2 regions of the Streptosporangium lutulentum genome follow, and region 1 is predicted to be linked to the other one. Evidence: predicted binding sites of a transcription regulator. Region 1 holds the regulator's gene; the other holds the start of a gene.
The links. Region 1 encodes HrcA, which represses chaperone genes, less so after heat shock. Its sites were predicted from a motif close to TTGGCACTCTCNNNNNGAGAGTGCCAA; they were not measured.
Positions count from the first base shown of each region.

Region 2: groL (chaperonin GroEL) is a predicted target of HrcA. The motif match lies at 1,700-1,726, and genes of this name have one in related genera.

Region 1 covers NZ_JAUSQU010000001.1:5,360,418-5,364,623, reverse strand. The annotation lists gene J2853_RS23880 (DUF3097 domain-containing protein) at 1-622, opposite strand, end outside; gene J2853_RS23875 (hypothetical protein) at 681-1,418, opposite strand; gene hrcA (heat-inducible transcriptional repressor HrcA) at 1,602-2,615, shown strand; gene dnaJ (molecular chaperone DnaJ) at 2,628-3,764, shown strand; gene J2853_RS23860 (16S rRNA (uracil(1498)-N(3))-methyltransferase) at 3,921-4,206, shown strand, end outside.
Region 2 covers NZ_JAUSQU010000001.1:8,361,914-8,366,119, forward strand. The annotation lists gene thrC (threonine synthase) at 1-631, shown strand, start outside; gene J2853_RS37745 (MoaD/ThiS family protein) at 654-929, shown strand; gene J2853_RS37750 (cold-shock protein) at 1,317-1,517, shown strand; gene groL (chaperonin GroEL) at 1,836-3,461, shown strand; gene J2853_RS37760 (GNAT family N-acetyltransferase) at 3,588-4,007, opposite strand; gene J2853_RS37765 (HelD family protein) at 4,031-4,206, opposite strand, start outside.

The DNA of each region.
Region 1 (4,206 bases):
AGGGAATTCTCACCGCCGAAGGCTTGACCGCCTGCCAGACGTCCACGAACGGGTGCCCGACGATCAACACGTGCGGCGAGGAGACCTGGGCGGCGATCCTGCTCTCCTTCGAGCCGGGAACCAGGTGGTCGACGAGCACGCCCAGTCGTCGTTCGGGGCCGGGGCCGAACTCCTCGACGATCGAGGGCAGGTGGTCGACCCCTTCGAGATACTCCACGACCACGCCTTCGACCCGCAGGTCGTGGCCCCAGACCTTCTCCACCAGGGCGGCGTCGTGGATGCCCTCCACGTAGATCCGGCTCTCCCTGGCGACCTGCGCCCGCAGGCCCTCCACCGCGATGGAACCCGAGGCGCTCCGCCTCGGCCCCTGGGGCGCGGCGGCGGGACGGACGAGTGTCACCACCTTGCCCTCCAGGAGGAACGCGGCCGGCTCCAGCGGGAACAACCGCCGGCGCCCGAACCGGTCCTCCAGGGTGACGGCCTCCTTGTCGCAGGCCACCACGGCGCCGCAGAAGCCGCCGTCGGCGTCCTCCACGACCAGGTCAAGCTCTGCGGGAACCTGAGGGATCTTCCCCTTCAGGGGGCGTCGCCAGTCTCCCGCCAGCACGTCACGTTCGTACATCACCGACCGCCCACCATCTTCTCGCCATGGATCAAATGGACGTTAGCAAAAGCTGAGATCACCCGCCGTACGGTCCCGATCCCCACTGTCCCGCCGACGCGGCGGCCTGGCGTCTGCGGGCGCCGCTCCGTTTCACCAGTACGACGATCGTCACGATGACGGCCAGCAGGATCCCGCCGCCCGGCACCGCGAACAGGGTGATCACCCCGCCTAAGAGCGAGTCGGTGGCGAGCTCCGTGCCCACGCCGAACTCGGTGCCGGCGGCCTCGCTCGCGTCGCAGGTGAGCTGGTAGTCACCCGCCTTGTCGACTCCCACCCGCAAGCCCATCTCCCAGATGACGCCGTCGGACGTGACGGTCTGCTGGATGTCCGGCTGCGACAGCCTGGCGGTTCCCGGACCGCCCTGGAACGCGCACTCGAAATCGGTGGGCCCGGTCGCGGAGACGTAGATGGCGGACTTGTCCGCCGGGTCGAGGCTGACCGTGACGACCTTGCCCGAGCCGAAGGACGTGGCGGGCGCGGCGTCCCCGAGCGCGTTGAAGACACCGCCGAGGAAGCCGCCGACGCCGGCGATCACGCTGAGCAGCGCGACGAGCCAGACACCGACGATCCAGCCGATGCCGGGTTTGATCTTCTCCCTGGGCGGCGGGCCCTGGGGGACGCCGTAAGCGAAAGAGGCATAACCATAGGAAGGGTCGTTCTGGTACTGCTGCTGGCCATATGGGTGTTGAGGAACGCCGTAATCGGGCACGTGTGTAGACGCGTCACCCGAAGGAGAGCCGAAATCGTGGGACATGTGCGAAATTGTGGTTCGTGCCGCTTGGATAGTGATAGCAGTTGACTTGACGACGGCTTGGTCCGATCATCTGCCCCTCCTGTTATCGCACCTCGCGGCCATGGGCCGTACACTTGGCACTCGGGGACACAGAGTGCCAGCCCGGAGTCCCCACCTTCGGACGCAGGCAGGGAGGTGAGCACGTTGGTCGACGACCGGAAGCTCGCGGTGCTTCGCGCCATTGTCGAGGATTACGTGTCCACCAATGAGCCGGTGGGTTCCAAGGCGCTCGTCGAGCGGCACAACCTGGGAGTGTCGCCCGCGACCATCCGCAACGACATGGCGGTGCTGGAGGAGCAGGGCTACATCGCCCAGCCCCACACCAGTGCCGGTCGGGTGCCCACCGACAAGGGTTATCGGCTGTTCGTCGACCGGCTTTCGCAGGTGAAGCCGCTGTCGAGCGCGGAGAGGAAGGCCATCGAGACCTTCCTGGCCGGCGCGGTGGACATCGACGACGTCGTCATGCGCACGGTACGGCTGCTCGCGCAGCTGACCAGGCAGGTGGCGGTGGTTCAATACCCCACGTTGACCAACTCCACGGTTCGCCACGTCGAGCTGGTCCCGCTGAGTGAGCGCCGGCTGATGTTCGTGCTCATCACCAACACGGGACGGGTCGAGCAGCGCGTGGTCGAGCTGCACGAAACGGTCGACGAGGCCCGCGTCGCCCATCTGCGGGCGATGCTCAACTCCTGCCTGGACGGATGCGGGCTCACCAGCGTCCCCGACAAGGTCGTCGATCTGCCCGCGCGTCTCGCCGCCGAGGACAGGCCGCTCGCGGCCACGATCCTGTCGGTGCTGCTGGAGTCCCTGGTGGACCGGCACGATGAAAAGATTGTCTTCGCCGGGGCAGCCAACCTCGCGGGGGCCGACTTCACCGTCGGACTCCGCGACGTGCTGGAGGCCCTGGAAGAGCAGGTCGTGCTCATGCGCCTGCTCGGCGAGACGTCCGACCTGTCAGCGCTGACGGTGCGGATCGGCTCGGAAAACCCCTATACCGGCCTCCAGGGCACATCGATCGTCGTCGCTGGATACGGTTCAGGGGACAAGCAACTGGCCCGGCTCGGTGTGCTGGGTCCGACGCGAATGGACTACCCGGTCACGATGGGCGCGGTGCGCGCGGTGGCACGTTACGTCAGCCAGATCCTGGCTGCATCCTAAGAGGTCAACTAAGTGGCTAAGAGTGACTACTACGGCACCCTCGGGGTGCGTCGTGACGCCAGTGCGGAAGAGATCAAGAAGGCTTACCGGCGTCTGGCGCGGGAGCTGCATCCCGATGTGAACCCCGACCCTGAGACCCAGGAGAGATTCAAGGACATCACGCAGGCCTACGAGGTCCTGTCGGATTCCAACAAACGGCAGATGTACGACATGGGTGCCGATCCGTTCGCCTCGGGCGGGGGCGCCGGTGCCGGGGGGTTCGGCGCGGGTTTCCCGTTCAGCGACATCATGGACGCCTTCTTCGGCGCCGCGGGCGGCGGACGCGGTCCCCGTTCGCGTGCCCGCCGCGGGCGCAACGCCACCATCCGGGTCGAGCTCGACCTCAACGAGTCGGCCTTCGGCACCACCCGCGAGCTGGTCGTCGACACCGCCGTGCTCTGTGAGGTCTGCACGGGCTCCGGCGCGGCGGCCGGCACCCACCCCGACACCTGTGACATGTGCCATGGCCGCGGTGAGGTCTCCCAGGTCACCCGGTCCTTCCTCGGCCAGGTCATGACCTCCCGGCCCTGCCCCCAGTGCGGCGGTTTCGGCTCGATCATCCGCAACCCCTGCCAGGAGTGCTCCGGCGACGGCCGGGTCCGCACCCGGCGGACCATCAAGGTCCGCATCCCGGCGGGAGTGGAGGACGGCACCCACATCCAGCTCGCCGGCGAAGGTGAGATCGGCCCGGGTGGCGGCCCGCCCGGAGACCTGTTCCTGGAGATCGTCGAGCGCCCGCACGAGATCTTCGAGCGCCGGGGCGACGACCTGCACTGCACCGTGCAGATTCCGATGACCGCGGCCTCCCTCGGCACCATCCTGACCATGGAGACGCTCGACGGCCCCGAGGAGCTGGACATCCGGCCCGGCACGCAGTCGGGCCAGACCATCCCGCTGTACAACCGGGGCATTCAGCATCTCAACGAGAACGGCCGGGGCGACCTGCTGATCCACGTCAACATCGAGACCCCCTCTCGCCTTGACGCGGCACAGGAGGAGCTCCTGCGCGAGCTCGCCAGGCTCCGCGGGGAAGAACGCCCGCCCGGCAAGTTCGCCCCCGGGCAGCAGAGCTTCTTCTCCCGCCTGCGAGACGCGTTCAATGGCCGCTGAGCGGGGCCTCTCCGGAGGAGTACGGCGAGACGTCCCCTCCGCAGCGGATCGGGGCGCGCCCCGATCCGCTGCGGAGGGCGTCTTCCGGCCCGCGGAGGGCGTCTTCCGGCCCGGGCGGAACGCCTCCCGGGCACGGCGACACGTCTCCGACGGCCGATGACGGTTCCGGTCTTCCTGGCGGAGCCGGCCGACCTGGCTCTGGCGGAGTTCACGTTCGGCGGCCCCGAGGGACGTCACGCGGCGGCCGTACGCCGGTTGCGGGTGGGGGAGCGGCTCGATCTGACCGACGGCGCGGGCGCCGTGGCCGAGTGCGTGGTCCTGGCCGTCGGCAAGGACTCGCTCCGGGTGGAGACGCTGCGCCGCTACGACGTGCCCGCGCCGGGCCCTCGTCTGGTGGTGGTCCAGGGGCTGCCCAAGGGCGACAGAGGCGAACTGGCCGTGG
Region 2 (4,206 bases), 3.0 Mb from region 1:
GGGCTTCGCCAACGTCAACCTCCGTCCGTACTACGCGGAGGGTTCCAAGACCCTGGCCTACGAGATCGCCGAGCAGCTCGGCTGGCGGATCCCGGACCAGATCGTCATCCCGGTCGCGTCCGGCTCCCAGCTCACGAAGATCGACAAGGCCTTCAAGGAGCTGATCAAGCTCGGCCTCGTCGAGGAGAAGCCCTACAAGATCTTCGCGGCGCAGGCCGAGGGGTGCTCGCCGGTCTCCACCGCCTACAAGGCGGGTCTCGACGTGATCCGCCCGGTCAAGCCGAACACGATCGCCAAGTCGCTGGCGATCGGCAACCCGGCGGACGGCCCCTACGTGCTGGACATCGCCCGGCGCACCGGCGGTGCGGTCGAGGACGTCACGGACGCCGAGGTCGTCGACGCGATCCGGCTGCTGGCCAGGACCGAGGGCATCTTCGCCGAGACGGCGGGCGGCGTCACCGTCGGTGTGCTGCGCAAGCTGGTCGCCGCGGGGCGGCTCGACCCCGACGCGGAGACCGTGGTCCTCAACACCGGCGACGGTCTGAAGACCCTCGACGCGGTGGCGAGCCAGGCGCGTCCCACCGCCGTCATCCGGCCCTCTCTTGACGCATTCCGTGCGGTTATCGCCTAGAAATCGTGAAAGGTACTGAATTATGAGCGTTTCTGTGCGGATTCCGACGATTCTGCGGACCTACACCGATGGTGCCGCCGAGGTGAACGGAGACGGTGCGACTCTTCGCGAGGTTCTGCAGAAGCTGGACGCGGACTTCCCGGGGATCGGAGCGCGCATTTTCGATGAAACGGGCAAGATTCGCCGTTTCGTCAACGTTTATGTCGGGGATGAGGACGTCCGTTTTGTCGACAACCTCGACACGGCCACGCCGCCCGGCGCCCAGGTCTCCATCATCCCGGCGGTGGCCGGGGGCTGATCCTCCCGGCGTTCCTTGAGCGCCCGGGCCCTCTCGCGACACCGCAACCCCGGGCGTCTCTCCGTGCTTCCCCTGTCACCCTCTCTGCTCTTCTCACGACACCCGCACCGGCTCCGGCCGCGTGCGGGTGTCGTGTTTTGTGACGTGAGCGCATACTTGGGACGCGGGGAAATAATGCAACATTTAACTAACTAATCGTGATTGCCAAACATGATTTGGCGCTAAAAGCGCATGTAAAGCAGTAGTTTGTTGATTGACTCTGTTGCCCCACGGCATCCCACAGGTATGGTCGAGAACGATCGACGTAGGCGATGTCTCCGCCTCGGAGATTGAGGACTTCGCGAGAGGAATGGGTGTTGTCCTCAAGTCCAGTAAGAGGAGTCGCAAGTGGCGCAGGGCACCGTCAAATGGTTCAACGCGGACAAGGGCTACGGCTTCATCGCGGTAGACGGTGGTAAGGATGTGTTCGTCCATTACTCCGCAATCATGATGGATGGCTACCGTGCACTCGAGCAGGGCCAGCGGGTCGAGTTCGAGATCACCCAAGGGCAGAAGGGTCCCCAGGCGGAGTCCGTCCGGGCGGTCTGACGTAGCCATCCCGTGAATTTGTCGGGAAATGTCGGTGGATCCCGCGGCAGCGCAGTCTGTGTGATCTTCGCGACAGCGGCCCGGTTCGCCGCTCCAGCGGCGGGCCGGGCTTTCGCCATGAGTGGAATGCAGGTCAAAGACCCGCAGCTTGCACTCGACAGGGTAGAGTGCTAAACAGTTTGTTGGCACTCCCGGTTCGAGAGTGCCAACCTGGATCGAGGCGATGGGGCCCGCCGAACGGAGTCGTGGGCCCACATGCCGTCGCGGGCGTCGGCTCGATCCGGTGCAAGCCACCCTGTGTTTGGGAGGTCTAGCCGTATGGCAGCCAAGATGATCGCGTTTAATGAGGACGCCCGGCGCGGTCTCGAGCGTGGTATGAACCAGCTCGCGGACGCCGTCAAGGTGACCCTCGGCCCCAAGGGCCGTAACGTCGTGCTGGAGAAGAAGTGGGGCGCGCCCACGATCACCAACGACGGTGTCTCCATCGCCAAGGAGATCGAGCTCGAAGACCCGTGGGAGAAGATCGGGGCCGAGCTCGTCAAGGAAGTCGCCAAGAAGACCGACGACGTCGCGGGTGACGGCACCACGACTGCCACCGTGCTCGCTCAGGCTCTCGTTCGTGAGGGTCTTCGCAACGTCGCCGCCGGCGCCAACCCGATGGCCCTGAAGAAGGGCATCGAGGCCGCCGTGGAGCGCGTCTCGGAGGAGCTCTCCAAGCTGGCCAAGGACGTGGAGACGAAGGCGCAGATCGCCTCCACCGCCTCCATCTCCGCGGGCGACGCCCAGATCGGCGAGATGATCGCCGAGGCGATGGACAAGGTCGGCAAGGAAGGTGTCATCACCGTCGAGGAGAGCAACACCTTCGGCCTTGAGCTCGAGCTCACCGAGGGCATGCGCTTCGACAAGGGCCTCACCTCGATGTACTTCGTGACCGACCCGGAGCGTATGGAGGCCGTCCTCGACGACCCCTACATCCTCGTCGTCAACTCCAAGGTGTCCGCCAACAAGGACCTGCTCCCGGTTCTCGACAAGGTCGTGCAGGCCGGCAAGCCGCTGCTGATCATCGCCGAGGACGTCGAGGGCGAGGCCCTGGCCACCCTGGTCGTCAACAAGATCCGTGGTCTGTTCCGCTCGGTCGCCGTCAAGGCTCCGGGCTTCGGCGACCGCCGCAAGGCCATGCTCGGCGACATCGGCATCCTGACCGGTGCCCAGGTCATCAGCGAGGACCTCGGCCTCAAGCTGGAGTCCACCACGTTGGACCAGCTCGGCCGCGCCCGCCAGGTCATCGTCACCAAGGACGAGACCACCATCGTCGACGGCGCCGGTGACCCCGACCAGATCGCCGGCCGGGTCAACCAGATCCGCGCCGAGATCGAGAACACCGACTCCGACTACGACCGCGAGAAGCTCCAGGAGCGTCTCGCCAAGCTGGCCGGCGGCGTCGCCGTCATCAAGGCCGGCGCGGCGACCGAGGTCGAGCTCAAGGAGCGCAAGCACCGCATCGAGGACGCCGTTCGCAACGCGAAGGCGGCCGTCGAGGAGGGCATCGTCCCCGGCGGTGGCGTGGCGCTGCTGCAGGCCGGCGCCAAGGCGTTCGACAAGCTCGAGCTCTTCGGCGACGAGGCCACCGGTGCCGCGATCGTCCGCAAGGCGCTGGAGGAGCCGCTGAAGCAGATCGCGGTCAACGCCGGTCTCGAAGGCGGCGTCGTGGTGGAGAAGGTGCGCAACCTCACCCCCGGTGAGGGTCTGAACGCCGCCACCGGCGAGTACGTGAACATGTTCGAGTCGGGCATCATCGACCCGGCCAAGGTGACGCGCTCCGCGCTGCAGAACGCCGCCTCCATCGCGGCGCTGTTCCTGACCACCGAGGCCGTCATCGCCGAGAAGCCCGAGAAGGCCGGAGCCGCTCCCGCCATGCCGGGCGGCGGCGACATGGACTTCTAAGTCCAGACGCTTTCACAAAAGAGGCGACCCTGAAGTGCCGGGGCCGCCTCTTTTCGTGTTCACCGAACCTTGTGTGATCGGGCGCCGTTCCTTTCATCCGGTTTGTGATCAATAAATGATCGGCTCCTAACTCAGGGGCTTGACCCAGGGGGCCCATTGGGGTTGAGGGGCGTAACCGGCGGCACCCCATGCGTGGTGGGCCAGGACATTGTCGTGGAGCACCATCGCGTCGGCGCGGAATGCGCCCAGTTTCGCGAAGCGCTCCTCCGCCGCGCGGATCAGGACGGTCCCGATCCCCTGGCGGCGGCGGGCGGGATCCACGGCCAGCCGATAGAGGTGGGCCCGCCAGCCGTCCCAGCCGGCGATCAGGGTGCCCGCCGGCTCCCCGTCGATCTCGGCGATGAGGACGGCCGCGGGGTCGCGCTCGATGAGCGCGACCGCCTTGGCAGGATCATCGTGGCGGTCGGTTCCCTCGGCGGCTTCGAGCCAGAAGGCCGGCAGCGCGCCGACGTCTTCCAGCCGCCCGTTCCGAACGCCTACGTCCATGGGCTTTTCCATGGCATCGGAAATCAGCAGAGCTGCGCGGGGAGCTCTCTGGCGTGGAGGACGGTCAGGGAGGTGACCGCGCGGGTCAGGACCACGTAGAGGCGGGCCAGGCCACGCGGTTCGGCGTCGACGATGTCGGCCGGTTCGACCACGATGACGTGGTCGTACTCCAGACCTTTGGCCAGGCTCGCCGGGATGA